4 regions of the Arthrobacter sp. P1_D4 genome follow, and region 3 is predicted to be linked to each of the others. Evidence: riboswitches for the same ligand, from Rfam matches in the RefSeq annotation. Region 3 holds a riboswitch; each other region holds the start of a gene.

Evidence for each region. Region 3 has a riboswitch for S-adenosylmethionine ahead of AC1D0A_RS09125 (bifunctional o-acetylhomoserine/o-acetylserine sulfhydrylase). Riboswitches for the same ligand answer to the same signal wherever they lie in the genome.
Region 1: linked by a shared signal. The riboswitch ahead of AC1D0A_RS13430 (methionine ABC transporter ATP-binding protein) and the one ahead of AC1D0A_RS09125 (bifunctional o-acetylhomoserine/o-acetylserine sulfhydrylase) in region 3 are both predicted to bind S-adenosylmethionine.
Region 2: linked by a shared signal. The riboswitch ahead of AC1D0A_RS17900 (aminotransferase class V-fold PLP-dependent enzyme) and the one ahead of AC1D0A_RS09125 (bifunctional o-acetylhomoserine/o-acetylserine sulfhydrylase) in region 3 are both predicted to bind S-adenosylmethionine.
Region 4: linked by a shared signal. The riboswitch ahead of AC1D0A_RS12340 (DUF1737 domain-containing protein) and the one ahead of AC1D0A_RS09125 (bifunctional o-acetylhomoserine/o-acetylserine sulfhydrylase) in region 3 are both predicted to bind S-adenosylmethionine.

What each region holds. Positions count from the first base shown of each region.
Region 1 covers NZ_JBFUAU010000013.1:6,437-15,270, forward strand. Annotated here, with positions in the region: gene acs (acetate--CoA ligase) at 1-795, opposite strand, end outside; gene AC1D0A_RS13425 (CoA-binding protein) at 1,104-1,529, shown strand; SAM riboswitch class I at 1,627-1,717, shown strand; gene AC1D0A_RS13430 (methionine ABC transporter ATP-binding protein) at 1,857-2,666, shown strand; gene AC1D0A_RS13435 (methionine ABC transporter permease) at 2,659-3,324, shown strand; gene AC1D0A_RS13440 (LLM class flavin-dependent oxidoreductase) at 3,371-4,813, shown strand; gene AC1D0A_RS13445 (MetQ/NlpA family ABC transporter substrate-binding protein) at 4,846-5,715, shown strand; gene AC1D0A_RS13450 (acyl-CoA dehydrogenase family protein) at 5,743-7,005, shown strand; gene AC1D0A_RS13455 (MmcQ/YjbR family DNA-binding protein) at 7,067-7,477, shown strand; gene AC1D0A_RS13460 (DUF1990 family protein) at 7,474-8,028, shown strand; gene AC1D0A_RS13465 (tetratricopeptide repeat protein) at 8,043-8,645, shown strand; gene AC1D0A_RS13470 (putative quinol monooxygenase) at 8,725-8,834, shown strand, end outside.
Region 2 covers NZ_JBFUAU010000018.1:97,055-105,888, reverse strand. Annotated here, with positions in the region: gene AC1D0A_RS17935 (50S ribosomal protein bL37) at 1-31, shown strand, start outside; gene rsrA (mycothiol system anti-sigma-R factor) at 129-389, opposite strand; gene AC1D0A_RS17925 (sigma-70 family RNA polymerase sigma factor) at 386-1,252, opposite strand; gene AC1D0A_RS17920 (DoxX family protein) at 1,387-1,935, shown strand; gene aroA (3-phosphoshikimate 1-carboxyvinyltransferase) at 1,943-3,376, shown strand; gene rsgA (ribosome small subunit-dependent GTPase A) at 3,360-4,475, shown strand; gene hisN (histidinol-phosphatase) at 4,552-5,382, shown strand; SAM riboswitch class IV at 5,460-5,573, shown strand; gene AC1D0A_RS17900 (aminotransferase class V-fold PLP-dependent enzyme) at 5,608-7,047, shown strand; gene AC1D0A_RS17895 (class I SAM-dependent methyltransferase) at 7,129-7,905, shown strand; gene AC1D0A_RS17890 (Nramp family divalent metal transporter) at 8,073-8,834, shown strand, end outside.
Region 3 covers NZ_JBFUAU010000008.1:94,857-99,738, reverse strand. Annotated here, with positions in the region: gene AC1D0A_RS09125 (bifunctional o-acetylhomoserine/o-acetylserine sulfhydrylase) at 88-1,404, opposite strand; SAM riboswitch class IV at 1,466-1,581, opposite strand; gene AC1D0A_RS09120 (VOC family protein) at 1,751-2,389, shown strand; gene AC1D0A_RS09115 (CPBP family intramembrane glutamic endopeptidase) at 2,508-3,275, opposite strand; gene AC1D0A_RS09110 (histidine phosphatase family protein) at 3,385-4,065, shown strand; gene AC1D0A_RS09105 (amidohydrolase family protein) at 4,068-4,882, opposite strand, start outside.
Region 4 covers NZ_JBFUAU010000011.1:92,938-101,771, reverse strand. Annotated here, with positions in the region: gene AC1D0A_RS12365 (low molecular weight protein-tyrosine-phosphatase) at 16-588, shown strand; gene pabB (aminodeoxychorismate synthase component I) at 585-2,666, shown strand; gene cls (cardiolipin synthase) at 2,690-4,165, opposite strand; gene AC1D0A_RS12350 (aminodeoxychorismate lyase) at 4,259-5,227, shown strand; gene AC1D0A_RS12345 (ATP-grasp domain-containing protein) at 5,234-6,187, opposite strand; SAM riboswitch class IV at 6,506-6,619, shown strand; gene AC1D0A_RS12340 (DUF1737 domain-containing protein) at 6,632-6,940, shown strand; gene AC1D0A_RS12335 (rhodanese-like domain-containing protein) at 6,937-7,356, shown strand; gene AC1D0A_RS12330 (O-succinylhomoserine sulfhydrylase) at 7,357-8,565, shown strand; gene AC1D0A_RS12325 (hypothetical protein) at 8,650-8,834, opposite strand, start outside.

The DNA.
Region 1 (8,834 bases), on a different contig from region 3:
GCCGCGGCGGAACTGGCCGTCGGTGGTGACCAGGAGCTTGGCGCCGGTGTCCTCCACCCGGAACTTCAGGGCCTCGGCGGAGAACCCGCCGAAGACCAAGGAATGGATCGCGCCGATCCGGGCCACTGCGAGGGTGATGATCACGGTTTCGGGGATGACGGGGAGGTAGATGACCACCCGGTCGCCCTTGGTGATACCGAGATCCAGGAGGGCATTGGCGGCTTTGGAAACCTCGCGCTGGAGTTCGGCGTAGGTGACGGCGCGGCGGTCGCCGGGCTCGCCCTCAAAGTGCAGGGCCACCTTGTCTCCACGCCCCGCCGCTACGTGGCGGTCGACGCAGTTGTAGGCGACATTGAGCCTGCCCCCTTCGAACCAGGTGATCTGCGGTCCGGTGCCGGCCACGACGTCGGCAGGGACCCGGCGGTGCGCGGTGTGCCAGGGCTTGGTTTGCTCCGTTGCGCCGCCAGGCAGGTCCGCCCAGTCGAGGCGGAGAGCCTGGGTTTCCCAGAACGCAACCGTCTCTGCCTGGACAGTACCCGCGGTCGCGGCGGCGCCGTGCCGGGGAGGGTGGTCTCCGGAGGTGGTGCTGCGGTGACGCGCCGGCCCGTCGGCGGGGACGCCGTGCACTGCGCCGTCCGTGGGCTCGTTCAGGGACCATCCCGAAGAGCCGCGAGAGGAGCCGGGCGCGTCACGCAGCCCTGCTTCGTTCGCCGTCGCGTCCGAAGTGGTTTGTGGGAATGCCTCGGACGCAGTCCGGGCAAAGGTGGGCAGAGCGGAAGAATTCTCAGGGGTCATTGCTGCACTCCATCGGTCCTGGCAGTAGCACCCCTTGGTTGCTCCGGCGCCCTCGAATATCACCGAAGGAGGGCGGAGCGGTTGCGTGGGAATGGTCGTCTCACGTCACCGGGGGGTTGCTGCGGCGTCATCGATCCAGGTCTCTCGGCCGCTCGGGATGGTCACTACCTACTAGAACTTCAGATGCACGATTCCGCAAAATCGGCGTGCGGGAGCGCCGTAATATTCGTTCACCCGGCATGCGTCCGGCCCAAATCATTCATTTATTCGGCAATTGTCCGGAAAGGTCGCAGGAGTATGGTTGATGCATGGCCCATGTTAACGATCCGGCAGTCATTGACCGCCTCATGCGAACCAAAGGCACGTGGGCGGTGGTCGGCCTCACCACCAACGAATGGCGCTCGGCGTATGAGGTCTCCCTCTATGTCCGGGACCGGATGGGCATGGAAATCATCCCGGTCAACCTGCCCGGCGACGACGTCCACGGCGAGAAGGGGTACCGTTCCCTGACTGACATCCCGGCGGAGAAGCACCCGATCGACGTCGTGGACTGCTTCGTCAACTCCCACAGGGTGGGCGCAGTCATAGACGAGGCCATCGCGGTAGGTGCCAAGGCCGTCTGGCTGCAGCTGGGCGTCTTCGATGACGCCGCGACGGACCGCGCGAAGGCCGCCGGGCTGGACGTCGTCGTGAACGCGTGCCCCGCCCGCGAAGGCTGGCGCGTGGGCATCTGACGGCCCGGGAATGACGATCAACAGATCGGGAAGAGTCGGTTACAAAATGTGACCGGCTTTTTCCGTATCCGGCCTCATGCCGTGTGAGATGGACTCGTAACCATCCCGAGCGGCTGAGAGATCTGGCTCCGTGACGCCGCAGCAACCCCCTCCTTTGAGGACGGTGCTACCGCCAGGACCGATGGAGAACCACTGTGTTCTGAGGCTCCCCGGCTTCGCTCAGCGCTGCCCGGAAGCCAGGACCCAGGGCTTTCCTCGGGCGAGCCCGGAGGAAATCATGAACACGCAGACAGCGGCAGCGCCGCGGCCCCGAGCAGGTGGGGGCCTGTGATCGAGATCCAGAACGTCAGCACGTCATTCGCCTCGGCCGCGGGACCTTTCACGGCCGTCGATGACGTCAGCCTGCACATCAGGCGGGGCACCATCCAGGGCATCATCGGGTTCTCCGGCGCCGGCAAATCCACGCTGCTGCGCAACATCAACCTCCTCGAGCGCCCGACGTCGGGCCGCGTCCTGGTGGACGGCGTGGACCTGGTGACCCTGTCCGACGCCGAGCTGCGGACCAAGCGGCACGACATCGGCATGATTTTCCAGCACTTCAATCTCCTCAACAACCTCACAGCCCAGGAAAATGTGGAGCTGTCCCTGAAGTTCGCCGGCGTGGGGAAGGCGGAACGCCGGCGGCGGGCCGCCGAAACCCTGGAAATCGTGGACCTCGCCGACAAAGCGGGAACGTATCCGGCCAAACTCTCCGGGGGCCAGAAACAGCGGGTGGCGATCGCCCGCGCCCTCGCCACCGGGCCCAAAGTGCTGCTCTGCGACGAGCCGACGTCGGCCGTGGATCCCCGGACGACGTCATCGGTCCTGCAGTACCTGGCCGACGTCAACGCCGAATTCGGCATCACAATCGTGGTGGTCACCCACGAGATGAATGTCATCAAGGCCATCGCGGACAACGTCGCGGTCATGGAAGAAGGCCGGGTCGTGGAGCAGTTCGACCTCGCCGAACTCCAACGCCCCGGCTTCCACCCGGCGACGTCGATCGGCCGCTACCTGGTCTCCGATGAGATCCAGCTGGACCGCTCCGGGAGGGGCGCCCACACCACAGCCGCGTCGGAGGGCCTGATCAATGTTTGACCGCATCCTGGAAGTCCTGCCCGAAATCGGCGTCGCCATGGGGCAGACCCTCACCATGCTGCTGGTGGCCATCCCGCTGGCGGTGCTGCTCGGGACACCGCTGGGTGTCCTGCTCTACACCATCGGTCCCAACGGGCTCAAGCACAGGCCAAAGCTGCACCGGGTCCTGGACGGGCTGGTCAACCTGCTCCGCTCGTTCCCGTTCCTGATCCTGCTGATCGCAATCATTCCCGTGACTAGGTTCATTGTCGGCACGACCATCGGCACGGCCGCCGTCATTGTCCCGCTGACCCTCAACGCCATTCCGTATTTCGCCCGCTTCGTGGAACAGAACCTGAGCCAGCTCGGCGGCGGAGTGGTCGAAGCGGCACGGTCCATGGGCGCCAGCCGGTCCCAGATCGTCCGGGACGTCCTGATTGTGGAGGCGAAGCCCGGACTCGTCAGCTCCATCACCATCATGACCGTCAGCTTCATCTCCTACTCGGCGATGGCCGGCCTGGTGGGCGGCGGCGGAATCGGCGACTTCGCCATCCGGTACGGCTATTACCGCTACGAGACACCGCTCATGATCACCGCCATAGTCCTGATGATCCTGCTGGTCACCATCGTTCAGCTGGGCGGATCCTATGTTGCCCGGCGCCTGGACAAGCGCCTCTGAGCGCCGGCAGCACCATCGTCCCACCTCCCACAGCGGAAAGCACCCCATGACTTCAACACCCAGTACCCGTTTCGACGGACCCCGCCCCCGCCTGCTGATCAGCGCCTTCGTGATGAACACGTCCAGCCACATCATGGGCGGCCAGTGGCGGCGCCCGGAAGCCCAGCAGCACCGGTTCAACGAACTCCAGCTCTGGATCGACCTGGCCCGCCAGCTCGAAGACGCCAAGTTTGACGCGATCTTCTTCGCCGACGTCGTCGGTCTCTACGGCGACTACGACGGCGGGTGGGCATCGCTGCTGAAAAAGGGCCTGCAGGTGCCGTCCAACGACCCCCTTATCCTGCTCTCCGCGCTCGCGACCGGAACGCGGGAGATCGGACTGGCCGCGACGTCGTCGGTGATTCAGAGCCACCCGTTCCAGTTCGCCCGGCAGATGTCCACCCTGGATCACATCAGCGACGGCCGGGTGGCCTGGAACATCGTCACCAGCGTGCTGGAAAACGCGCACCGGAACTTCAACGCCACCGAGCTGACCAGGCATGACGAACGCTACGACTGGGCGGACGAATACGTCGAGGCCGCCTACAAATTGTGGGAAGGATCCTGGGAGGACGACGCGCTGCTCCGGGACAAGGCGACCGGAGTCCACGCGGACCCGGAGAAAGTCAGCAAGATCTACCACCGCGGACCCCGGTACTCGATCGACGGACCCCACCTCGCGGCCCCTTCGCCGCAACGCACCCCGGTGCTTTTCCAGGCCGGGAGCTCCGGCCGCGGCCAGCAGTTCTGCGCCGCCAACGCCGAGGCCACCTTCACCCTCGCGCCGAGCACCGAGGTGGCCGCGAAGTACACCGCGGCAGTCCGGGAACAGGCCGTTGCCGCCGGCCGCCATCCGGATGACGTGAAGTTCCTCCAGGGCATGCACTTCGTGGTGGGCGGCACCGAAGCCGAGGCGCACCGCAAGGCCGATGAGCTCGAGGACAGCCTGGACATTGAGGCCCTGCTGGCCCACGTGGGCGGCGGGTTCGGCGTCGACCTCGGCGGCCTGCCGCTGGACACCCCGCTCGGGGACCTTGAAACGGAAGGCAGCCAGGGACATCTCACGGCCATCCGCGCCTCCGTCCGCGGCGGCAACCCCACCCTCCGCGACATTGCGCTCTACCGCAGCCGGGCCAACCGGGTGGTGGGAACGCCGGACCAGATTGCCGACCGTCTCGAGCAGTGGCAGGACGCCGGAATCGACGGCATCAACATCATCAACCAGACCATCCCCGGCTCCTACACGGACTTCATCGACGGGGTGCTGCCGGAACTGCGCAGCCGCGGCCTCGCCCAGACCGGCTACGCGCCGGGAACCCTGCGCGAGAAGCTCTTCGGCGCCGGGCCGCGGCTCAACGGACGCCACCCCGCCGCGGCCTTCCGGGGAGCCTTCACCGAATTCTCCGCGGCGGCCGAAAACCAGCCCGCCAGCGTTACCGCCCAGTCATAGCTCAGCGCGAACCACCACAAAGGACCAAGACCATGCAGCGTAGAAATTTCCTCAAATATGCCCTCGCCGGCGCCGGTGCGGTCTCCGCCGCGGCACTGACCGGCTGCGGCCTCACCAACCCCGGCGGTGCCGGCGCCAGCGGCGGCAAGACGATCAAGATTATCGTCACCGAGTCCGCCCCGTACCAGGAACCGACCAAGCTGGCCCAGAAGCTGCTCGCGGCCCAGGGCTGGACCCTGGAGCCCACGTACGTCACGGACATCATCCAGCCCAACCTGGCCGTGGCCAACGGCGAATTCGACGCCAACTTCTTCCAGCACAACGCCTACCTGAAACAGTTCAACCAGGACAAGGGCCTGGAGAACGTGGGACTGTTCTACGTCTACAGCGCCCCGGGCGGCATCTGGTCTGACAAGTACAAGTCCCTGAACGAGCTCCCGGACGGCGCCAAGATCGGCATTCCCGTGGACCCGGCGAACAACGGCCGTGCCCTGTTCATGCTGCGCGACGCCGGGCTGCTGGAGCTCTCCGACGCCACCGTGATCCACACCTCGCAAAAGAACATCACGGCCAACCCGAAGAAGCTGCAGTTCGTGGAAGTGGACCAGCAGTCGCTCGCCAAGACCCTTCCCGATGTCGATGCAGGCTTCCTGGTCGCCCGGATGGCCGCCGATGCCGGGCACAGCAAGGACGACGCACTGGCCTTCGAAACGGATGCGGATCAGGTCCCGTTCCGGATCGTGGTTGCCGGGCGGAAGGATTTTGCCGGGTCGGAGAAGGCCGCGGCCCTCAAGGCCGCCTTCCAGTCCCCGGAGGTCAAGGCCTGGTTTGCCAGCTACCAGAAGGGCATCCTGCCCACCCCCTGGGACCAGGACCCCGCCGCCGACGCCGCCAAGCTCTAGCCCGGCCACCAGCAACCAAGGGAACGCATGTCCTACGCAGCAGAGACCACAGCCCCCGCAGCACACTCAGCACCACCAGCACCGTCGGCCGAAGCCGCCTACGAGAGGTTGGCGCGGCGTTTCCGGCCCGTCTTTGCCCGGATCGCGGAGGGCGCGCTGGCCCGCGAACAGGACCGGGTCCTGCCCTTCGAACAGGTCCGCTGGCTGAACGAGGAAGGCTTCGGCCGGCTGCGGGTGCCCACGGAACACGGCGGCGACGGCATCGGCTTCGAGCCCTTCTTCCGGCTGCTCATCGAACTCGCCGAGGCGGATTCCTCCGTGGCCCACCTCTACCGCTCGCACTTCGCGTTCGTGGAAACCGTCGGCCTGGAATCCGAGGGCTTCCGGAACCGCTGGTACCCGAAAGTGGTGGCCGGCGAGATCTTTGGAAACGCCGCCACGGAGAAATCCGGCAATGTCCTCGGCACCACCGGAACCAAGCTGACGCGCCACGGCGGGGACTGGCTCCTGAACGGCAGGAAGTACTACACCACCGGCACCATCTTCGCCGAGTGGATTGCCGTCATGGCCAGCACCGAGGGCGTGGAGGGCCGCCAGTACGCTGTGGTCAGCACCACCCAGCCCGGAGTGGAAATCCTCGACGACTGGGACGGGTTCGGCCAGCAGCTGACCGGCACCGGCACCACGATTTTCCGGGACGCCGTGGTGCCGGACACCAACATCATCCGGCGTTCGGAATCCACCACGCACGAGCCGGCCTTCTTCCAGCTGGTCCTGCTCGCCGTCCTGGCGGGCATCGGCCGGGCGGCGCTGGCCGACGCGCGGGCGCTGGTCCGCGACCGCAAGCGCACCTTCAACACCGGCTCCGGCGAACTGTTCCGCCACGACCCGCTGATCCTGCAGCTCGTCGGCCAGCTCTCGGCCAAGGTCTTCGCGGCGCAATCCGTGGTGCTGGCCGCCGCCCGGGAGCTCGACGCCGGCGCGGACCAGAACATGGACCTCACCCCGGAACAACGCTACGTCCGCGGCGAGATCGCGGTGGAAAAGGCGCAGCTGCTGGTGCCCGAACTCGTCCAGTCCGCGGCCCAGCAGCTCTTCGACGCCACCGGGGCATCCGCCACGTCGAAGTCGAAATCGCTGGACCGGCACTGGCGCAACGCCCGGACCGTTTCCACCCACAACCCCGCCGTGTTCAAGGCCCGCACCGTGGGCGACTACGAAGTCAACGGCACCACTCCCGAAGGGCTGCACAGCATCGGCGACGCCCGCACCGCCGCGCAGGCAGGGTGAGGCAGGCCGCAGCCGGATAGCCCGCGCGGCCGGGCAGGCCGCAGCCGGATAGGCTCGTGCCATGGACGTTGCCACCCTCCGCGAGATCTGCCTGAGCTTCCCCGGTGCGTTTGAGGACTTTCCTTTCGGCCCGGAGACATCGGTTTTCAAGGTGCGGGCACGGATAGCCGGCGGCACGAGGCAGGACGCCAAGATGTTCGCGGCGTCGGCCATGGACCCGGCCGACTGGTCCGTCAGCCTCAAATGCGAGCCGGCCCTGGCCGAACAGCTGCGGGCCATCCATCCGGAAATCACCGGCGCCTGGCATATGAACAAAACGCACTGGAACGGGGTCCGGCTGGACGGATCGTTGCCGGACGACATGATCCGGGACATGGTGGAGGATTCGTACGACCTGGTGGTCGCCTCGTTCAGCCGGAAGCAGCGGGAACAGCTGGGCTGGGCGGGACTCGCCAGGGGCGAGGACGCATGAGCGGTGATCCCGGTGCCGGCGCGCGGGACGGGCTGAACTATCCGCGCATTGGCTCCACTGAGCACGGCCAGGCGCCGGCGGGCTTTCCCTGCCTGGTGTCCCGGGCATACCTCGGCGACGGCCCGGCTTTGTACCGGAGGGTGGCGCAGGGGATACTGACCTGGCAGCTGCAGAAACGCTCCGGGCTGCGCGTCCACACCGACTCCGACGCCGTCGCGCCTGGCGCGCGCGTGGTGAGCGGATTCGGCGTCGGACCCTTCCGGATCAACGCGCCCTGCGAGGTGGTGTGGGTACGCCGGCCCGTGCCCGGCGACGGGCCGCAACGAGCCGGGTTCGGGTACGGCACACTGCCCGGTCATCCCGTGCGGGGCGAGGAGGCCTTCGAAGTGGAGATCGACGCCGCCGGGCGGGTGTTCCTGAAAATCACGGCCTTCAGCCGGCCGTCCAACTGGTTCTACGCGACCGGCCGCGCCCTCACGGGACGGGCACAACGGCATGTCACTTCCCGCTACATTGGGAGTGCACACGAACTGGCCGCAGGTGAAAGCTGATCAGGAGCCGAAGGATGCTGGAACAGAAAACCCTTGACCAATTGTGGAACTTCGACGACCCCGCCGGGTCCGAAGCCCGGTTCCGGGCGGCGGCCGCAGATGAACGCTACGACGCCGACGAACGTGCCGAGCTCACTACGCAGCTGGGACGGGCCATCGGGCTACAGGGCCGCTACGAGGAAGCCGACGCCTTGCTGGATGCGGTCGATGCCGACGAGCCCACCGTGGCCGTCAGGGTGCTGCTGGAACGCGGCCGGGTGCTCAATTCCAGCGGCCACCCCGAGATGGCCGTGCCGCTGTTTGAACAGGCGGCCGAACTGGCTGACTACCTGGTCGAGGAATTCCTGGCCGTTGACGCGCTGCACATGCTCGCCATCGCCGACTCCGCCCACGCCGAGACCTGGACCAGAAGCGCGCTGGAGTACGCCTCCACGGTCCACGATGAGCGGACCAAACGGTGGGTGGTTTCGCTGCACAACAACCTCGGCTGGACGCTGCATGACGCCGGCCGGTGCACCGAGGCGATGGTGGAGTTCCAGCTCGCCGAACAGTGGGCCGACCGGATCGGCACGCCGCGGCAGCAGGAACTGGCCCGCGAGGCCATCAAGGCCTGTTGACGCGCCAACTGCCATGTGACCCGGCATTGTCATGCTGGAAGAATGGAACCTCCGGAAAACCAACGAAAGGCTTCAGCCCATGATCTTCATCGTCGTCAAATTCAAGGTCAAGCCGGACTGGTCGGAGCGCTGGCTGGGACTCGTGAACGATTTCACCCAGGCCACCCGCCAGGAGCCAGGCAACCTGTG
Region 2 (8,834 bases), on a different contig from region 3:
CGCGAACCACGGTAAGCGCCCCAACGCCTAAGCAAAGCTTGGAATGACAGCTTTAAACGAATGACCCCGGAATCCTCACGGATTCCGGGGTCATTCGTTTATGTCGGCTCAGGCTTCCCTGGTCCGGCTCACGCTTCCACTGTCCGGATCGAGTGAATCCGGTCCAGGATGGAGTTCTTGAGGTTTTCCGGAGCTGCTTCCGTGCACGAACGCTTGACCATCACGCGGATGACACATTCGAGGTCGTACTGCTCCAGGCACTCCGGGCAACTGTCCAGGTGGTCCTTGATCTCTGCGATGTCTGCACGCGTGAGCGCACCATCCAGATATTCATAGATACGTTGCATCCGGGCGTCATCGCAATCGCCCAGTCCCTGGCAGTCGCTCATTTCCTGTTCTCCTGTTTGTTGCTGTCGGCCGCGGCGCTTGACTCGGTGGCGGCCCTGAATCCTCGTTCGGCGGCATAGTCCGCCAGCATGTCCCGCAGCATCTTCCGGCCGCGGTGCAGCCGCGACATGACGGTCCCGATGGGGGTGTTCATGATGTCCGAAATTTCCTTGTACGCGAAACCCTCGACGTCGGCGAAGTACACGGCCAGCCGGAATTCCTCCGGAATCGACTGGAGGGCGCGCTTCACATCCGAGTCGGGCAGGTGGTCCAGGGCCTCAGCCTCCGCCGAACGCAGTCCCGAGGACGTATGCGACTCGGCGCGGGCCAGCTGCCAGTCCTCAATGGTGTCCGAATTCGACTGCAGCGGCTCGCGCTGACGCTTCCGGTACAGGTTGATGTACGTGTTAGTGAGGATGCGGTACAGCCAGGCCTTCAGATTGGTTCCGGGCTTGTACTGGTGGAATGCGGAAAACGCCTTCGTATACGCCTCCTGGACCAGGTCCTCGGCGTCGGAGGGGTTCCGGGCCATCCTCATGGCCGCCGAATACAGCTGGTCCACGTACTGCATGGCGTCACGCTCAAAGCGCACCCGGCGCTCTTCCGCGGACTCGGAGGAGACATCAAGGGGCTTCCCGTCCACCTCGGTCTCCAAAGCGGCGGGCGTGCCGGCATCAGGTGTCTTGGTGGGCGTGGCGTCGTTTCCGGCAACCTCGTGCATGGCCGCAACGGCCGGGTCCATGGTGCTCATTGCGTTCAAGTCTACTGTCACCTTCCGCCGGGCACCCGGAACCGACGCAAGCGCGAGGGTCCATGATTGCCCGGAACCGGCTTCCGGTTCCGCCCTGTCTTTGACCAGAGTCAAATCTCCGCCTTCGTTAGCCTGCTGGGATCTGCCTTTCACAACCACGTCCTGCGGGCAAATATTCCGCAAAAGTGCAAGACTAGAACCGGTTCTCCCGCAGTGAAGCCGCTGTTCGTCCATCCAGGAGGAAATTCATGTCGTTTGTCCGCTTTCTCGCCCGGCCCATGCTCGCCTCCAGTTTCGTCCTCGCCGGCATGGACAAGCTCAAGAACGCGGATGACACTGCGGCCCAGCTGTCCCCCTTGTTGCGGCGTGCGGCCGACGCCTTGCCGTTCCAGCCAAATGAGAAAGTCGTGGCACGCGTGATCGGCGGCACCCAGATCGGTGCCGGCGTCTGCTTCGCCCTCGGTAAGTCGGCCCGGCTGGCGGCCACCCTGCTCGCCGTCATTTCGCTCCTGAACGGCTACGTCGAATGGCGCAGCGCGGACATCTCCTCGAAGGAAGCCCGCGACGCCCGCCGCAAACAGCTCCTGAAAAACGTCTCCCTCACCGGCGGCGTGCTCCTCGCCGCGGTCGATACCGCCGGCAAGCCCAGCCTGGCCTGGCGCGCCGGGCACCTGGCCGCCGATGCCAGGAAGAGCGCCGGACACCTCGCCGCCGATGCCCGCAAGACCACCAACAAGCAGCTGAAGAAGGCCGACAAAGTCGTCCGCAAGGCCGCAGACCACTCTGCCGGGGCCTAAGACGGTAATGACTGGCACCACCCCCTCTGCAGCTGCCCCGTCCCACCCTGCCGGCCCCCACGCAGCCGGTCCCCATGCAGCCGACGCCGGTACGCACTGGCCCGCCCCCTTCGCAGCACGGCCGGTCGATGCCACTGTCACCGTTCCCGGATCCAAGTCACTGACCAACCGGTACCTCGTGCTCGCCGCCCTCGCGGACGGACCTTCCCGGCTGCGCGCTCCCCTGCACTCCCGGGATTCCGCGCTGATGATTGAGGCCCTGCGGCAGTTGGGGGCCACCGTCACGGAAGTGCCCGGCGACGGCGCCTTCGGCCCCGACCTGGAAATCGTCCCGATCAGCATGGATACCGTGTCGGCGGACACGGCGATCGACTGCGGCCTGGCCGGTACAGTCATGCGCTTTGTGCCGCCGGTGGCCGCGTTGCGCCGCGGTGAGTCCCGTTTCGACGGCGACCCGCATGCCCGCAAACGCCCCATGGGCACCATGATCGAGGCTCTCGCCGGCCTGGGTGTGGCAGTCACCGCACCCGACGGCGGTCCGGCGTCGTCGTTGCCGTTCACGGTGCACGGCTCTGGTGAAGTGCGCGGCGGCCACCTGGTCATTGATGCCAGCGCTTCGTCCCAGTTTGTCTCCGCCCTGCTGCTGGCCGGGGCGCGCTTCACCGAGGGACTCCACCTCGAACATCAAAGCAGCGAACACGTCGGCAAGCCCGTGCCGAGCCTGGACCACATCAACATGACCGTGGCCGTTCTGCGCGGTGTGGGCGTGGCGGTCGACGACTCGGTGCCGAACCACTGGGTTGTCTCCCCCGGCCCGATCCGCTCCTTCGACGTCCGGATCGAGCAGGACCTCTCGAACGCCGGACCCTTCCTCGCGGCGGCCCTGGCCACCGGCGGCACCGTGCGGATCCCGAACTGGCCCGCGGAAACCACCCAGGTGGGTGATCTCTGGCGCGGAATCCTGACCGCTATGGGCGCCACGGTGACGGTTGACGGCGGCACACTGACCGTCAGCGGAGGGCCGGAGATCAAGGGCGGCGACTTCGACGAGACCAGCGAACTCGCCCCCACCGTAGCCGCGCTGTGCGCCCTCGCCACCGGCCCCTCACGGCTGGGCGGTATCGCCCACCTCCGCGGCCATGAAACGGACCGGCTCGCCGCCCTCGTCGCCGAAATCAACCGCCTCGGCGGCGACGCCGAAGAAACCTCCGACGGCCTCATCATCCGCCCGGCCGCGCTGCACGGCGGCGTGGTGCACAGCTATGCGGACCACCGCATGGCAACCGCCGGCGCCATCCTCGGCCTTGCCGTAGCCGGCGTGGAAGTCGAGGACATCGCAACCACGGCCAAGACCATGCCCGATTTCCCGCAACTCTGGGAAGCGATGCTGGCCCAGGGACCCGCCGCAGATGAGGACACCGCCGGTGGCACGCAGCACTGATTCCTGGGACGAGTCCGACGTCCGGATCCGGCCGAACAAGAAGGGCACACGGCCCCGCACCAAGGACCGGCCCAGCTACGACGACGCCGTCACCGGACGCATCATCACCGTTGACCGCGGCCGCTACACCGCCGTCGTCGGCGAGGGGACCGCGGACGAACGCAAGATCATCGCGGCCCGTGCCCGGGAGCTGCGCCGCAACCCGGTGGTTGCCGGCGATTTCGTCTCCCTGGTCGGGGATGTCACCGGCGAGCCCGACACCCTGGCGCGGCTGGTCAAGATCCAGGACCGCAAGACGCTGCTGCGCCGCAGCGCCGACGACACGGACCCGATCGAACGTGCCGTCGTGGCCAATGCCGACCAGCTGGTGGTGGTGGTCGCCGCCGCCAACCCCGAGCCGCGGACCGGTTTCATCGACCGCGCACTGGTCGCCGCGTACGACGCCGGCATCGAACCGCTGCTGCTCGTCACCAAGGCCGACGTCAAGGATCCCGCCGAGCTGCTGTCCAACTACCAGCACCTCGACTTCCCCGTCATCATCTCCAAGACCGCCGACTCCGCCGCTTCCGGCATCGACGCCCGCTCCGACGACGGGCTCTCCGCCCGGCTCGACAAGGACGCGGTATCCCAGCTGCGCGACTACCTCGACGGCAAGGTCACCGTGATGCTGGGCCACTCCGGCGTCGGCAAGTCAACCATGGTCAACGCCCTGACCGGGGCCGAGCGGGCCACGGGAGGCGTGAACGCGGTCACCGGCCGCGGCCGCCACACGTCCTCGTCGGCACTGGCGCTCAAAGTCAACGATGCCCCGGCCGGGAGCTGGATCATCGACACCCCCGGCATCCGGTCCTTCGGCCTGGCCCACGTGGACCCGGACCGGATCCTGCGTTCCTTCCCGGACCTGGAACCGGGCACCGATGATTGCGAACGCGGCTGCAAGCATGACTCCACCGCCGTCAACTGCGGGGTCGACAAGTGGGTTGCGGCCGGGCACGCGGGGCCCTCGGGACCGGCCAGGCTCGCGTCCCTGCGCCGGCTGCTGGGCACTGACCCGCGGATGGAAGCGCAGGAAACCAAGGAACTGGGCACCGTTTCCTAGCCGGACCGGCAACGGGGCGGCGGCGCCGAGCCGCGGCCTCCCGCCCGGCAGCCGGGTTTGACGGTAGTTTGGAACCATGAGCCAACCAGCTTCGAGCTACAACGATGACCTGCGCCTTGCCCATGTACTGGCAGATTCGGTCGATTCCCAGACCATGAGCCGCTTCAAGGCGCTCGACCTTCGGATCGAGACGAAGCCCGACCTCACACCCGTCACCGATGCCGACAAGTCCGCGGAAGAGGCCATCCGCGGCCAGCTCTCCCGGTCACGTCCGCGTGACGCGGTCCTGGGCGAAGAGTTCGGCAGCTCGGGCCACGGTTCCCGCCGGTGGATCATCGACCCGATCGACGGCACGAAGAACTTTGTCCGCGGCGTCCCGGTCTGGGCCACCCTGATCGCCCTCGTCGATGAGGGCGAGCCGGTGGTCGGCGTCGTCAGCGCGCCGGCACTGGGCAAGCGCTGGTGGGCCGCCAAGGGTGCAGGCGCCTACACCGGCCGCTCGCTCGCCGCCGCCACACGGTTGAAGGTATCCAACGTCTCCAATCTCGAGGACGCGTCGCTGTCCTACTCCAGCCTTGGCGGCTGGAAGGAACGCGGGAACCTGGATGAGTTCCTGGGCCTGACCGAGGAAGTGTGGCGGACCCGCGCCTACGGTGACTTCTGGTCGTACTGCCTCGTGGCCGAGGGAGCCGTGGACATCGCCTGCGAACCCGAGCTGAATCTCTACGACATGGCCGCCCTGGTGCCGATCGTGACCGAGGCCGGCGGCCGCTTCACCTCGCTCGAAGGCGAGGACGGCCCCTTCGGCGGCAACGCCCTGGCCACCAATTCGATCCTGCACTCGGAAGTCCTCAAGCGTCTCAACCCCGGACTCGACGACCTCTTCCAGGCCCACCCGAACAACTGATCCGCGCCCGTAATAATCCGCTTCACAATCGGCGGCCGCCTTTTCCCCGGCTGCGCCGATGTCCTACGCTCGATGCAGGTCACGAGTGCCAGCGCTAAACCCCGGTTTGCTGGCCGGCAACCCTCCAGTCGCGGTGGGGTGCCCCGGGTGACGACCTGGCCGGTCCGGAACGGACCCGGCAAGCGCGGATTCCCACGGTGTGGGGTCCTGTTCGAGTGAGGTCCCATGACAACTGCCATTTTCCCCGTTGCCCCTGAATTCCATGCACGGCTTGCCCTCGCGGCCCGCCCGCTGGCAGCCGTCACCGGGGCCGAGATCCAGGCCCCGCTGATCACCGGCGGCCACGCGCGCTACGCCAACCTCGACTACGGCGCCTCTGCCCCGGCCCTGTCCGTGGTCTCGGCCTACCTGAACGAAATCCTGCCGTACTACGCAAGCGTGCACCGTGGCGCCGGCTACGCATCGCAGATCAGCACCTCCGTCTACGAGAACGCTCGGGACATCGTGCGGGACTTCGTGGGCGGCCGGCCCGGCGATTCCGTGATCTTCACGCGCAACACCACCGATTCCCTGAACCTGCTGGCCGGCTGCCTGCCGCTGCGCGACGGGCGGCCCGCGGGCGAGGTCCTCTACCTCGACATCGAACACCACGCCAACCTCCTGCCCTGGCAGAATGTCCCGCACCGCAGCGTCGTGGCCGCCGCCACCCTCGCGGCCACCGTGGACCGCCTGCGCGACGAACTCGCCCGCGGCGGCGTCAGCCTGCTGGCCGTCACTGGCGCCTCCAACGTCACCGGGGAGATCCTCCCGATCCGGACCCTGGCCGCACTGGCGCACGAATACGGCGCCAGGATCGTTGTCGACGCCGCGCAGCTCGCCCCGCACCGGCGGATCAATATCGCCGCGGACGACGTCGATTACCTCGCCTTCTCGGGGCACAAGCTGTACGCCCCGTTCGGCGCCGGCGTGCTGGTGGGGCGGACGGACTGGCTCGACGCCGGCACCCCGCACCTGGCCGGCGGCGGCGCGGTCCGCGATGCCCGGCTCGACTCCGTCAGCTGGACCACAGGACCCGCCCGGCACGAGGGCGGCTCGCCGAACGTCCTCGGTGCGGCGGCCCTCGCCCGCGCCACCCAGGTCATTGCAGCCCTGGACTCGGAGCAGTGGCAGGCCCACGAGGACGCCATCCGGTCCTTCCTCGTCGAGGGCCTCCAGGGCATCGAAGGGGTAACCGTGCACCGGATCTTTGCCGATTCTGCTTCCGATTCTTCCTCCGCTTCTTCCACTGGAGGCGATCAGCCGGACACCGGCACGATCGGCGTCGTGAACTTTTCCGTGGCAGGCTACGACGCCGGACTGGTGGCCGCCTACCTGTCGGCCGAACACGGCATTGGCCTGCGCGACGGCCGCTTCTGCGCCCACCCGCTGCTCAAGCGGCTCGGCCTGCCCGCCGGCTCCCTGCGGGCCAGCTTCGGCCTCGGCTCACGACTGGAGGACGCCGAACGCCTGCTGGCCGGCCTGCAGCAGCTGCGGCAAAACGGACTCGGCTGGGATTACGTGGTGGACGCCGGGCGCTGGGTGCCGGCCAACGATACCCGCAGCTACCCCCACTGGGCGCCGAACACCCCGGGCACGGCCGGCGCTGCGCCCTGCACCCTCGACTAGCGCAGGACCGGGGCCCGGCGCGGGTGCGGTAAATTCGAAAGGTATCTGTAACAAGCAGGACCTTCCCGAAGGAGATCGCACGTGGCAAGCGCCGGACCCAGGCTCCACAGCGGACCGAAGCTGCACAGCGAGCGGCGCCAGGAACTCGGACAAAGCTTCCAGGACGGCGGCGAGCACTATGAACGCGTCCGCCCCGGCTATCCGCAGGAGTCGGCCGACTGGCTGGTCCGGGCGGGAGCCAGGGACGCCGCGGACATTGGCGCGGGCACCGGGAAGTTCACTTCCCTTTTGGCAGAACGCGGACTGGCCACGGTGGCCGTGGACCCCTCTGCCGACATGCTTGAGCAGTTGCGCCGGACCCTGCCGGACGTCACCGCCATCGAGGGCAGCGCCGAGGACACCGGTCTCGAGCCGGAGTCCTTTGACCTGGTCACGGTTGCCCAGGCGTGGCACTGGTGCGACCCAGGCCTGGCCTGCGCCGAGATTGCCCGGATCCTGCGGCCGCACGGCGTGCTGGGCCTGATCTGGAACCAGCTGGACACCAGCGTGCCCTGGGTGCACCGGCTCTCCCGGATCATGCACGCCGGGGACGTCCACAAGCCACACTTCCGTCCGGCCGTGGGCCCCGAGTTCACCGGACTGGAGAGCCACCTGACGCGCTGGGAGGATTCCGTCACGGCGGAGGACATCCAGGAGCTGGCCAAGTCCCGCAGCTACTATCTCGCGGCATCGGACTCCACCCGGGCCAAGGTCACAGCCAACCTCGCCTGGTACCTGCACGAGCACCTGGGGCACACCCCAGGCGAGGTGCTCCGGCTGCCCTACCTGACCCAGACGTGGCGGGCCTTCCGGGCCTGATGCACGCTCACCCCGGATTCCCCCGGATTGCACGCAGCGCCCGCCAGGCCTATTGTTTCGGTATGCCTAATAATTTCTTATAGGCACACGAAACTTTGACACCGGCTGTTTTCCGGCCGGCGCCGATCATCGCGTCAACGCCGACGCGCCAATCACAGGAGCTGGCAGTGCTGGAGCTAACGGGACACGGGCAACCGGCGCAGGACGCCCCCACTTACAAACACCCGGGTGCCCGGAGGGCGCTGATCGGCCTGTTGGGACCGGCCTTCGTGGCGTCGATCGCCTACGTGGACCCCGGAAACGTGGCCGCCAACCTGACCGCCGGAGCGCAGTACGGCTACCTGCTGGTGTGGGTCCTCGTGGCCGCCAACGTCATGGCCGTCCTCGTCCAGTACCAGTCCGCCAAGCTCGGGATCGTCACGGGCAAGAGCCTTCCGGAGATCCTTGGTGAACGGCTCAAGCCGTTCTGGCGCCGCGCCTTCTGGGTGCAGGCCGAAGTTGTCGCCGCCGCCACCGATCTCGCGGAGGTGGTGGGCGGCGCAATCGCCCTGTACCTGCTTTTCGGCCTGCCCCTCCCCCTTGGCGCCCTGATTGTCGGCGCCGTGTCGATGCTCCTGCTCGCGGTCCAGGCCCGGCAGAAACAGCGGCCGTTTGAATTCATCATCATGTTCCTGCTCGGCATCATCACAGTCGGCTTCCTGGCCGGGCTTTTCATCAGCCCGCCCGATCCGGGAGCCGCCCTGGCCGGGCTCATGCCCGGCTTCCAGGGACCGGACACCGTCCTGTTGGCCGCCAGCATGCTCGGGGCCACCGTCATGCCGCACGCCATCTACGTCCACTCGGCCCTGTCCCGGGACCGGCACCGGCCGGACGAACACCTGCATGTTCCCCCGGCGGCCATCGCGCGCCTGGTCCGGGCCACCCGGTTC
Region 3 (4,882 bases):
ACAGCCGTGACCGGCGGGTCGCGCCGAAGTGCCGGCGATTCCCGGCGTCATGCCAGCAAGGTGGGGAAATTCCGCGTGGGCTTCCGTCTAGGCGGTCTTGGCCGCGCGGAATCCGGCGTCGAGGTCCGCCAGGATGTCGTCAATATGCTCCAGTCCCACCGAAAGCCGCACCAGCCCGGGATTCACCCCGGCGATCACCTGCTGTTCGGGCGAGAGCTGGCTGTGGGTGGTCGACGCCGGATGGATCACCAGCGACCGGACATCGCCGATGTTCGCGACGTGCGAGTGCAGTTCGAGGGCATCGACGAACCGCTTGCCGGCCTCCGCTCCCCCGGCGATGTTGAACGCCACGACGGCGCCTGTCCCCTTGGGCCCGTACTTGCGGCCGCGCTCGTACCAGGGGCTGGACGGCAGCCCGGCGTAGGCGACCGATTCGACGTCGTCCCGCCCCTCCAGCCATTGCGCCACCTTCGTGGCGTTGGCCACGTGGCGCTCGACGCGCAGGCTCAGCGTTTCGATGCCCTGGGCGATGAGGAAGGCGTTGAACGGGGACACCGCGGAGCCGAGGTCGCGCAGGAGCTGGACCCGGGCCTTGAGGATGTAGGAGAGGTTCGCGCCCAGCGCGCCGTCGGCTCCGAGGTCGCGGGCGTAAACCAGGCCGTTGTAGGTGGGGTCCGGGGTGTTGAAGCCGGGGAACCGCTCCGGGTCTTTCCCGAAGTCGAAGTTGCCGGAGTCCACGATCACGCCGGCGATTGCGGCGCCGTGCCCGCCGAGGTACTTGGTGGCCGAATGGACCACGATGTCCGCGCCCCACTCGATCGGCCGGATCAGGTAGGGGGTGGAGAGCGTGTTGTCGACCACCAGCGGCACGCCGGCCTCGTGCGCCACGCGGGAGACGCCCTCGATGTCCAGGACGTCCTGGCGGGGGTTGGAGACCACTTCGCCGAAAAACAGCTTGGTGTTGGGCTGGACGGCGTCCCGCCACTGGTCCAGGTTGTCCGGGTCCGCCACGAAGGTCACGGAGATGCCGAACTTCTTCAGCGTGTGCGCGAGCAGGTTGTAGGTTCCGCCGTAGAGGCTGGGGCTGGCCACCACATGGTCCCCGGCCTCGGCGATGTTGAGGATCGCGAACGTCTCGGCGGCCTGGCCGGAGCTGAGCAGCAGCGCCGCGAGGCCTCCTTCCAGGCTGGCGACGCGCTGTTCGACGGCGTCCTGGGTCGGGTTGCCGATCCGGGTGTAGATGGGCGCGAGCTCGGCGAGCGCGAAGCGGTTCGCGGCGCTTTCGGCGCTGGGGAACACGAACGACGTCGTCTGGTAGATGGGCAGGGAACGCGCGCCGGTGGCGCTGTCCGGCTCCTGGCCGGCGTGGATCTGGCGGGTTTCAAAGGACCAGGCATTGGACATTGGTGCTCCTCGAGTCACTGGGCACAGCACCGGCCGGGGCTTTCGGCCCGAACCGGAACAGGCGCCGCGCTTGCCCTCCGGCGGGCGCCGGACGGCCAGGTCTTCACCCGGGGCACCCCACCGCGATACGAGGGTTGCCGGCCAGCAAGCCGGGGCTGTGCGCTGGCACTCATGACCTGGCTTCAGTGTAGGAATGGCGGCGGAGCCCTGGATAGCTTTGTGACGAAGATGAAGAGGGCTGCCGTGACGGAGCATCCGGGGCGCCGCGTTCGGCGCCCCGGGACGTCCCATGACGGTTAGGGGAGCCTAAGCTGAGAGGTCCATCACAAAGTGCCAAGATGATGGCATGCGCATGGATCACGTTTCTTACGCCTGTGAACACGATGGCTTGGCAGCCACCACTGAACGTATTGCGTCTGCCCTCGGCGTTGAAGCCGTGAAGGGTGGAGTGCACCCCCGTTTCGGGACACGCAACATGATTATCCCGCTCGCGGGACACAAGTACCTGGAAGTCGTGGAGGTCCTGAACCACCCGGCCTCCGACAAGGCCCCGTTCGGCCAGGCCGTCCGGGCACGCTCCGAGGCCGGCGGCGGCTGGATGGGCTGGTGCGTCGAGGTTGACGACCTGGCCCCGTTCGAGGAGCGGCTCGGCCGCGCCGCCGTCAACGGCAACCGGAAGTTTCCCGACGGCCGCGAACTGATCTGGAAGCAGATCGGCATCCTGGGGCTCATCGCCGACCCCCAGGTGCCGTACATGCTCAAGTGGGAGGGCGACCCGGAGTTGCACCCGTCCAACGCCTACGCGAGCGATGTCAAGATGTCCGCACTGACCATTGCCGGTTCGGCCGCGCGCGTCACGGAGTGGCTGGGCGAACCGGTTGAAAAGCCGCTGGAAGACGTCGCCGTGAACTGGATCGCGCCGCACGGGACTCCCGGCATCCTCTCTGTCACCTTCGAGACCGCCTCCGGAGCGGTCACGATCTAACGCTCCACCTGCCCCACGCTTCGGCCGCCATCTCTTAGGTGCCAACGTTGTCACCTAGGAGACGGCGGCCGAGATCATTTAAGGCCTGCCGATGGCGCCGGCTGTACGGGCAACGCCATCAGCCCAGGCCCACGGCCCTGCCGAACAGGCTGAACCCCACGAACGCCACAGTGTCCAGGATGGCGTGGGCGATCACCAGCGGCATCACCCGTTTGGTCCGCGTGTAGACGAGCGCGAAGACCACGCCCATCACCGCGTTGCCGATGAACGGCCCGAACCCCTGGTACAGGTGATAGCTGCCGCGGAGCAGGGCGCTGGCGGCGATGGCCGCCGGCACGCTCCAGCCCAGTTTCCCGAGCCGGTCCAGCAGGTACGCCACCACAATCACTTCCTCGACCACCGCGTGCCGGATCGCGGACAGGACCAGCACCGGCACGGTCCACCAGTACGCGTCCAGGGCGCTGGGGATGATCGCCGTCGTGATCCCCAGCGCCCGGCCGACGGCGTAGAGCCCCAGGGACGGAATGCCGATGAGCGCAGCTAGTCCGAGCCCCTGCAGGAGGTCTTTGCCGGGCCGGGCGAAGTCGAAGCCGATCCTTCGGAACGCCGAGGTTCCGCGCTCACCGGCCGGCCAGTGCTCGGTGAGGAAATAGATCACGAGGGCCACCGGGACCAGGGCGAAGATGATGTCCAGCAACTGGTAGGTGAGGTCGAAGTATTCGCGTGCGCTCTGTGAGCGGTTCAGGGTGGATGTCCCCTGGGCCAGCGGCGCCGTGGTCATCTTGTCCAGCAACTGCACCAGGGAATAGATCGCGGACTGCCCGAGCGACAACCCCAGGACAATCAACACTTCGAACCGCAGCCGACGGCGGGAGGGAACCAACATGGTTCTATCTTGCCTGCACTTGCCGATAGTTTGCTGGTGCCCGCGTGGTACCGGCCGAACGGGGTTTTGCCTGCGGCACCTGCTTTTAGGAGCCCTATGCTTGGGGATTATGAGTGCGCCCCGGAAAATCATCATGATCCGGCACGGCCAGTCTGCCGCCAATGCCGACACCTCGATCTACAACCGTGTTCCGGACTACCGGATCCCGTTGACCGCGCTGGGCCTGGAGCAGGCCACCGCGGCCGGGGAGGAGGTCCGGCGCCAGCTGGACGGCCGCCCGGTGTGCGTCTACGTCTCCCCCTACCTGCGCGCCTACCAGACCCTCGAGGCGCTGAATCTCGGCCCGCTCGTGGAGCGGGTGATCGAGGAACCGCGGCTGCGCGAACAGGACTGGGCCAACTTTCAGATCGCCGGCGACATCGAGGACCAGAAAGAGCTCCGCAACGCCTACGGGCACTTCTTCTACCGCTTCCGCGAGGGCGAGTCCGGTTCCGATGTATATGACAGGATTTCTTCCTTCATGGAAACCCTGCACCGGCACTGGTCCCGGCCCGGCTATGCCCCGAACGCGCTGTTCGTGACGCACGGATTGACCATGCGGCTGTTCTGCATGCGCTGGTTCCACTGGTCGGTGGAATATTTCGAGTCCCTGAACAACCCCGAGAACGCCGAGGTCCGAACCCTACTGCGCACCTCGCACGGCAAGTACGAGCTCGACAAGCCCTTCACGCAGTGGGAGAAGAGGCGCGTGGACGAGACCGTCCTCGACGCACCGCCCATGATGTTCTAGGGCTAACGGACCGGCTGCGCTACACCGGCGCGCCACACCGCGTGCGTCAGGGGGATGCCGGGCCGGTAGGCCAGGTGCGTGGCGGAAGGGGCGTTGAGCAGGTGCAGGTCCGCGCGGTGCCCGACGGCGATCGAGCCCACCGCGCGTGCGCCGTCGGCGTCGTTCCCGGACTCCCGGCCCAGGGCCAGCGCGCCGCCGTAGGTCGCGGCGCGCACCGCCTCGTGGACGCTGAGCCGCATCTGCAGCACGGCGGTGGTGACGCAGAACGCCATGGAGCTGGTGTAGGACGTGCCGGGGTTGCAGTTGGAGGCCAGCGCCAGCTGCACACCGGCGTCGAGCAGCTCCCGGCCGGGGGCCAGCGGCTGCCGGGTGGAAAGATCGCAGGCCGGCAGGCAGGTGGCAACCGTGCCGCGCTGCCCGGATCCAGGGGTGCCGCTGCCGCCGGCGGCGTCCCAGCCGGACCAGCTCGCGGCGAGGGCGTCGACGTCCGCGGCCGACAGGTAGTTCACGTGGTCCACGCTGGCGGCGCCGACTTCCACCGCCAGCCGGACTCCGGGGCCCTCGCCGAGCTGGTTGCCGTGGACGCGCAGTCCCAGCCCGGCGGCCTTGCAGGCCAGGAGCACCCGGCGGGACTGGTCCTCGTTGAACGCGCCCTGCTCGCAAAAGACGTCGGCCCAGCGGACGTAGGGCCGGACTGCGGTGAGCATCGGCCCGCAGACCAGCTCCGTGTATTCCTCCGCGTCCATCCCGGCGGGCACAAGGTGCGCCCCCAGGTAGGTCACCTCGTCCGCCACGGTCGAGGCGATGCGGGCGCTGC
Region 4 (8,834 bases), on a different contig from region 3:
CGTTCATGCTTAGCTATGACCTCAATGTCGAGCCAGTACCGGATCATCGCGGTCTGCACCGGAAACATCTGCCGGTCCCCGATGGCGGAACTTATGCTGGCGGAGGCATTCCGGGCCGAGCGCCTCACGGGGGCCGTGGTCGATTCCGCCGGCACCACCGCGTATGAGGCGGGCCGGCCGATCGATCCCCGGGCAGCGCGCAAACTCACGGCGCAGAACATCGCTTCGGACCGCCACGTGGCGCGCGAATGGCGGCCCGAATGGTTCGCGAGCCGGGATCTGATCCTGGCCCTCGACGTCGACCACTACGGCTGGCTCCGGCAGGCAGCACCGGACCGGGACTCTCTGGCCAAGATCCGCATGCTCCGCAGCTTCGACCCCGCCGTGGCGGACGAGGACCCGCTGGAGCAGGGCATCGAGGACCCGTGGTACGGCGGCCACACCGACTTCGACACCACCTGGAACCTCATCCGGGCCTCCCTTCCGGGGATTGTGCAGCACGTACGCATCGAACTTGAGCGGCAGGACGGGCAACATCACGGCAGTGATCAATCCAATGCACAGCAGCCGGTACGCTCTATTTCATGAGCCCCGCACCCGTCATCATCGCAATCGACGGGCGCTCCGGCTCCGGCAAGACCACCCTGGCCATCGAACTGGCGGCGCGGTTGAGGGAGCACCACAAGGTCTCGCTCTTCCACCTCGAGGACATCTATCCCGGCTGGAACGGGCTGGCGGCGGGGATCGAACGCTACGTCACCACCGTGCTTTCGCCCTTGCGGCGCGGGGAGAACGCGGAATGGGTCAGCTGGGACTGGGCACGGCACTACGACGGCGAGACCCGCACCACACGCCCGGCCGAAATCGTCCTGGTGGAGGGCGTCGGTGCCGCCGCGGCGGCCGCAGTGCCCCTGCTGGACGCCGTGATCTGGGCGGACTCCTCCGACGCGGACCGCCGGGCCCGGGCGCTGGCCCGGGACGGCGACACCTACGAACCGTTTTGGGACCAGTGGGCTGCGCAGGAAGCGGAGTGGCTGGCGGCCGATGACGTCCCGGCCCGCGCGGATGTGCACGTGCTCAACCTGGCGGACGGCACCGCCCCGGACGACGTCCTGCAGGCCCTTCAGTACCTTCCCGCCGTCGCCCCCGCCCTGCTGCCCGAACTCGCCGCCCGGCGCGGGCTGCAGTTGCTGGCAGAACGGGTCGAGGCCCGGCCCGAGGCCGGGCAGCTGTTTGCGTCGCTCTTTGGCGGTTCACCCAACGCCGTGTGGCTCGACTCCTCCCTGGACCCGGCAGGACTGGCCCCGGAGGCCGCGGAGCGGAGCCGCTTCAGCATTCTGGCCGACGACGGCGGCCGCTTCGGCCAGGCCGTCCGGCACAGTTCCGGACGGACCCGCGTCAGCACGGGCCAGGCCACCGTGACCACCGATGGCCCGTTCTTCCGCTGGCTCGACGGCGTGTGGGGCCGCCGCGCGCTCCGCGCACCCGAGGCCTACCCGTGCGAGTTCACCCTGGGCTGGCTCGGGTACCTCGGCTACGAGCTCAAGCGCGAAACCGGCGGGAGCGACGTCACCGCCGCCACCCCGGACGCCTGCCTGATCTTCGCCGGCCGTGCCGTGGTCCTTGACCATGCCGAGGGCACAGCCTGGCTGCTGACCCTGGACGCACCCGACGCCGGGGACTGGCTTGAGACGGCGCGCACGGCCGTCACCGCGGCCGCGTCGGCGCACGTGGCCGCGCATGCCTCCCCGGCCCAGCGCGTCAGTGCCCCGCAAACCACCGCCCCGAAAACCACCGCCCCGCGCTTCGCCGCCCGGGACACGGAAGCCGGCTACAAGGCGAAGGTCACCGAGGCCCAGCGTGAGATCGCGGAAGGAAACACCTACGAGGTCTGCCTGACCACGGTGCTCACGGCTGCCTCGCCCGCGGGGCCTCAGGGCGTGGATCCGTTGCCGGCGTACCTGGACCTGCGGCGCCGGAACCCGGCCCCGTTCGCCAGCTTCCTGCGGTTCGGCGGGCTCGCCGTGGCGAGCACGTCGCCGGAGCGGTTTCTGCAGATGGCCGCGGACGGCAGGATGCGGGCCGAGCCGATCAAGGGCACGCGCCGCCGTGATCCGGAACCGGGGACGGATACCGCGCTGCGCGAGGAGCTGGAATCTTCGGCCAAGGACCGGGCGGAAAACATCATGATCGTGGACCTGTTGCGCAACGACTTGAGCCATTTCGCCGTCCCGGGTTCGGTGGCCGTCAGCCGGCTGTGCGCGATCGAGAGCTACGCCACCGTGCACCAAATGGTGAGCACCATCGATGCCCGGCTGCGGCCCGGGATGCCGCGGGCCGAGGCAGTCGCGGCCTGTTTCCCCGCGGGTTCGATGACCGGCGCCCCGAAGGTCAGCACCATGGCCATCCTGGACCGGCTGGAGGCCGCGCCGCGCGGCGTGTACTCCGGGGCGATCGGCTACTTCTCCCTGAACGGGGCCGCCGACCTCGCCGTGGCAATCCGGACCCTCGTCGTCAGCGCCCTCGGCGAGGGTGCCGCGGAACTGAGTCTCGGCGTCGGCGGCGCTGTCACCGCCGACTCGACCCCGCAGGAGGAGTACGACGAAATCCGGACCAAAGCGTTCGGTGTCCTCTCGGCGCTCGGCGCCGGGTTTCCCACGGGCTGAGTCGGCTGTCCCGCCGCCCCCGGCTACTGCAGGGTGGCCGTCAGCCGCGCGACGTTGTCCACGTATTTGACGCCCATCGGACGTTTCATCCAGTCCTCGAGCGTAAGTTCGCGCGAAATGCCCCGGTAGGTGTCCTCCACGGCGCTGATCCGCCGCACGATGTCCTCCCCCAGGAGCATCACCGAGACCTCCAGGTTCAGCGAGAAGGAGCGCATGTCCATGTTGCTGGAACCCAGCACGGCAACGTCGTCGTCGATCGTGAAATGCTTGGCGTGCAGCACGAAGGGGGCCTTGTAGAGGTAGATCCGCACCCCGGCTTCAAGCAGCGCCTCATAGTAGGACTGCTGGGCGTGGTGGACCAGGAACTGGTCGCCCTTTTCCGAGACGAAGAGTTCGACGTCGACGCCGCGCTGCGCCGCCGTCGTCACCGCATACAGCAGCGAGTCATCCGGGACGAAGTACGGGCTGCAGATCGAGATCTTGCGCTGAGCCGAGTAAATCAGCGTGTTGAAGAGCCGCAGATTGTTTTCGGTGATGAAGCCGGGGCCGCTGGGCACCACCTGGGCGGTGATGTTGCCGGCGTGCAGTTCGGGCCGGTGCGCGAGCTGTTCCTCAATGGATTCGTCGGTCTCGCTGAGCCAGTCCGTGGCGAAGACGACGTTGAGCGTGGTGACGATCGGTCCACGCAGGCAGGCCATCAGCTCGACCCATTCGCGGCCGATCTTTCGGTGCTTGGGGTTGTTGTAGGAGGGCTCGATCAGGTTCTGCGATCCGGTGAAGGCGATCTCGCCGTCGATCACCATGATCTTGCGGTGGTTGCGCAGGTCCGGTCGGCGCCACTGCCCCTGCAGCGGGCTGAGCGGCAGCATGGGCCGCCAGCGGATCTTGCTGGCCTTGAGCCGGGCGATCAGCTTGCGATAGCCCTTGATGCGAAGCGTGCCAAGGTGATCGAACAGGACACGGACCTCGACGCCGCGCTCGGCGGCCTCTTCCAGCGCGGTCAGCAGATCGTCCGTGACGTGGTCCGAGCTCATGATGTAGAACTCGGCGTTGACGAAGGACTTTGCGCCGCGGACCGCCGCGGCCATCGCCTTGATGGAGTCGGGGTAGCCGGGCAGCAGCTCCACTTGGTTACCGTCCACCATCGGCAGCGAGCCCAGCGTCTTGTTCAGTTCCGCGGCGGAAGCCACCCATTCGGGTCCGGCGTAGCGGCTTTCCAGCATCGCCAGTTCCGAGGTCCCGGCGCGCACTCGGGTATTGACCGCGTCCTGCTGCGCGCGGCGCTTGCGGGAGAGCCGGAAGTTGCCGAACAGCAGGAACAGGAGCAGGCCGATGGTCGGCACGATGAAGATGCCCAGCAGCCACGCCATCGCGGTGGTGGGCCGCCGGTTTCCGGGGATGATGCCCAGTGCCAGCACTCGGATGGCGAAGTCGATCACCGTCAAAATCAGAATCGCCCAGGACGGTAAAGTCTCCGCCAGCGGAAATGGCCACAGCACAGGCGAACCCCTCAACGTACAAGCCACGCGGAACAGTTCCGAACGGGCAGTGCCCAAATCCTATCCCGGGACCACCGAGACTAAGCTTTAGCCATGACCACTCCTGCCCCTGTTCCTGCGCCCGCGACCGTTCTGGTCTTCCTCGACCCGGCGTTCGACGGCGGCCGCGTTGCCGACGCGTCGCAGCCCCAGCTGATGGCCACGGACCTGGGCGCCACCCGGGGCGACGGCGTTTTCGAATCCCTCCTGGCCGTCGGCGGCCGGCCCCGCAAGATCCAGGCGCACCTGACCCGGCTGGCTGGCTCGGCCCGGCTTCTGGAGCTGGACATCCCCGCCGAGGATGCATGGCGACGGGCGGTGGAAACCGCCATCCGCGAGTTCCGCGGGCAGGAACCCGCCGCGGCTGCACCGGGCGGCGCGGCGCAGGACGAGGTGGTGGTGAAGCTGATTGTCACCCGCGGGCCGGAGGGCGCGGCTGCCCCCACGTGCTGGGTCCAGGCCTCCGCCCCGGCCGCCGCGGGACGGCGGCAGCGCGAGACCGGGATCGACGTCATCCTGCTCGACCGCGGCTACGACAGTGAAGTCGGCGAGCGCGCCCCGTGGCTCCTGCTCGGCGCCAAGACCCTTTCCTACGCCGTGAACATGGCGGCGCTGCGCTACGCCCACCGGCAGGGCGCCGACGACGTCATCTTCACGTCCGCGGACGGCAGGGTGCTGGAGGGTCCGACGTCGACCGTTCTGCTGGCCCACCTGGAAACCTCGGACGACGGCGCCGGCGGAGTCCGCACCGTCCGGCGGCTCATCACGCCCCAGCTGGACAGCGGCATCCTGCCCGGCACGTCACAGGGCGCCCTGTTCACCGCCGCCAAGGCCGCCGGCTGGGAGCTGGGCTACGGCCCGCTGGAGCCGAAGGACCTGCTGGACGCCGACGCGGTCTGGCTGATCTCCAGCATCCGGCTCCTGGCCCCGGTGAACCACATCGACGGGCAGGAAATCGGCACCCCGGAACTCCGGCGCCAGCTCACTGCCGAACTCAACGCCCTCTTCGCGACCATCGAATAGGAACGCTCACCCCAGGGCGTCCGCGGGCACTGCCGGGCACCGGCGGAACGAGGCCGGGTTGAACGCCGGGAGCATGAACGTTGCGAGCACGGCGTCGAGCATTTCCGGGGCCCAGGTGCTGTTCTCCCCCAGGGTCGCGCAGACACCCAGCACCATGGGCGTTCCGTCGGTGCGGCGGCGGATTTGGACCTGGACCGGCCCGGCCAGCCCGAGCGTGCGGACGGCGGCCAGGCCCAGCTTGCGCACATCCCCGGCCTGGTTCGCCGGCACCCTGCGGCTGACCTCGTCGCTGCCGGCGCGTCCATACGGAGTCCTGGTCTTCTCGAGGACCACCGCCACCGGCGCCATCGCGTTGCGTGCCGGGGTGCCGAACACCAGGCACACATAGTCGGCACCCGGGATAAATTCCTGGACCAGTTGCCCCGCCGGCATGTTCTTCCAGCTAACGGAGCCGGTTCCGGCCAGCAGGTGGACACCATGGGAGCCTTTGAAGACCCGAGGCTTGACCACCACGGGGCCGCTGAGGCCGGCGAGGGATGCCGGCGCGGCGGCGAGGTCGCCCGGAACCGCGAACCGGGGCACCGGGATGCCGGCGGCTTGCAGCGCCCAGGTGGTGAACAGGTGGTCGTTGGCGAGGGCCACCGCGGCGGGGTCGGCCACGATGATCCGCACGTCCTGGGCGAATCCGGCGCGGGCCGCGGCCAGGACCGGGAGCTCCACGGTGAGGGTCGGAATGATGACGTTGATGGCTTCGCGGTCCACCACCCGGCGCAGGTCCAGGACCATGTCCGGGTTCGTCGCCGGCAGGAGCCTGACCGCGGCGGCGGGAGCCTCCCCGGCCTGGCGGGTGTCGGCGCGGGCGTCGGAGCCGAGGTACGGGAGGCCCCGGGCTTCGAGCTGGGCCGCGACGGCCCGTCCGGCGGCGCTTGTAATCCCGGTAACGAGTATGCGCGGGCCCACGATTGCTCCATTCCGCCGTCACCGGCCGGACCGCGGCTGCGGCTCCGACCGTTCCAGCCACCGATTCCCAGACAGCTTGTTGATGGACAGGCGAGTCGATTCCGGGACTGCTCGATTCACACATTGCTCGAATCACCTGCAGCTCCGGCCGACTCGTCGGACCTAATCCCCCCAGTAGACGGCGAAACGTCCCGGCAGACACGAGTGGGCTGTACCCGAAACTGGAGCCCGCCACTACTCGCCCGGGCCGCGGTCCGGTTACGGAACATGACGACGGCGGCGGTGCGGGCCGGCGTCGCAGGTGTTACGTTTTTGGGGAGTAATGAGAACCGGTGCCAAGCCCTGACTGGCCGGTCGGCAACCCTCCCTTTCGCGGCGGGGTGCCTCAGGTGAATACTCGGCATTCGAGAATTCGAGCTGCAAGCGTGAAAGAGGAGATCCGTCGTGCCCGAGACGTCAATACCCACAACAGCCACACCCGGTTCAGCACCCGGCGCGGAGAGGCTGGCTTACCGCCTGTTCACCGGCGCGGATGACCGCGCCTTTTGCGAGCGGGTGTCAGCCGCCCTGGCCGAGGGCTACGTGCTGCATGGAAGCCCCGCCGCCAGCTTCAACGGAAGCACCGTGATCGTGGCGCAGGCGCTGGTCCTGCCGGCCGCGATTGCCAGTGCGGACGCCGCCGTGGCCAATGCGGTTGATGAGCTCGACGCCGACGAATTTGGCGCCGACGGAGCCTTCGCGGGCCACGCATGAGCTACGCCGGAGACCTCAGCCCGCAGGAGGCGTGGGCCAAGCTGGAGGCCGGAGCCATCCTGGTGGATGTCCGGACCGAAGGCGAATGGGCCCACATCGGCATCCCGGACACCGCGGCCGCGGGCGAGAGCCGCAACGATCCGCTCTTCATCCAGTGGAACCTTGCCGGCGGCACGCCGAACCCGCACTTCGTGGAACAGCTAAGGCAGCAGGCGCCGGCGGACACCGCCGTCGAACTGGTGTTCCTTTGCCGTTCCGGTGCCCGGTCGATCGGCGCCGCGACGGCCGCGACGGCCGCCGGCTACACCTCGTACAACGTCCTTGAGGGCTTCGAAGGCGAGACCGACCGCTTTGGCGAACGCACCGTCAATGGCTGGAAGAACCGCGGCCTGCCCACCAACCTCGGAAAGATCTAAGTGACTTTCAATCCCGACGCCGCCGGCTGGGCGGCCGACACCCAGGCTGTCCGTGGCGGCCTTGACCGCACCGGCTTCCAGGAGACCACCGAGCCGATCTTCCTCAACTCAGGATTCGTCTACGAGTCCGCGGCCGCCGCCGAGCGCGCCTTCACCGGGGAGGACGAGCGCTTCGTCTACTCCCGCTACGGCAACCCCTCCGTCGCCACCTTCCAGGAGCGGCTGCGGCTGCTCGAGGGAACGGAGGCGTGTTTCGCGACGGCGTCCGGCATGTCCGCCGTCTTCACCGCCCTGGGCGCGCTGCTGGCGGCCGGCGACCGGGTGGTCGCGGCCCGCTCGCTGTTTGGCTCGTGCTTCGTGATCCTCAACGAAATCCTGCCGCGCTGGGGTGTCGAGACGGTCTTCGTAGACGGTCCGGACCTGGAGCAGTGGCAGTCCGCGCTGTCCGTGCCGACCACCGCGGTGTTCTTCGAGTCGCCGTCGAACCCGATGCAGGAAATCGTGGACATCGCCGCCGTGAGCAAACTGGCGCACGCGGCCGGCGCCACGGTGGTGGTTGACAACGTCTTCGCCACCCCGCTGCTCCAGCGCTGCGGCGACCTCGGCGCGGACGTGGTGGTCTACTCCGGCACCAAGCACATCGACGGCCAGGGCCGCGTCCTGGGCGGAGCCATCCTGGGCACCAAGGAATTCATCGACGGGCCCGTCAAGCAGCTCATGCGGCACACCGGTCCGGCGCTTTCGGCGTTCAACGCCTGGGTGCTCACCAAGGGCCTGGAGACCATGGCCCTGCGCGTCAACCATTCCTCGGCCTCCGCGCTGCGGCTGGCCGAATGGCTCGAGGGACAGCCTGCGGTCGGCTGGGTAAAGTACCCGCTGCTGCCGTCCCACCCGCAGTACCCGCTCGCAGTGCAGCAGATGAAGGCCGGCGGGACCGTGCTCACCCTGGAACTGCAGCCCTCCCCCGGGCGCACGGCGAAGCAGGCCGCGTTCGCACTCCTGGACGCGCTGCGGATCATCGACATCTCCAACAACCTGGGCGATGCCAAGACGCTTATCACGCACCCGGCCACCACCACGCACCGCGCGATGGGCCCGGAAGGCCGCGCGGCGATCGGGCTCAGCGACGGCGTGGTCCGGCTTTCGGTGGGGCTGGAGGACGTCGAGGACCTGATCCGCGACCTCGGCCAGGCGCTCAAGCAGGTCTAGGCACTCAAGCAGGTCCAGGCCCTCAAGCAGGTCCAGGCCCTCAAGCAGGTCCAGGCCCTTAAGCAGGTCCGGGGCCATGGCCGCTCAGGCCCAGGCCGCCTTGAGCGCCCGCCAGGCGTCGTCGTCGAGCATGCTGGATGGTGTGACGGCGACGGCGGCCGCCCCGCCGTAGACAGACGCCTCCAGCCCGGCCGCCAGGTCCGCGGCGGAGATGCGCCCGTCCTTGGCCCACATCCCGACCGAGATGGCGAACTTCCCGGACCGCTTCG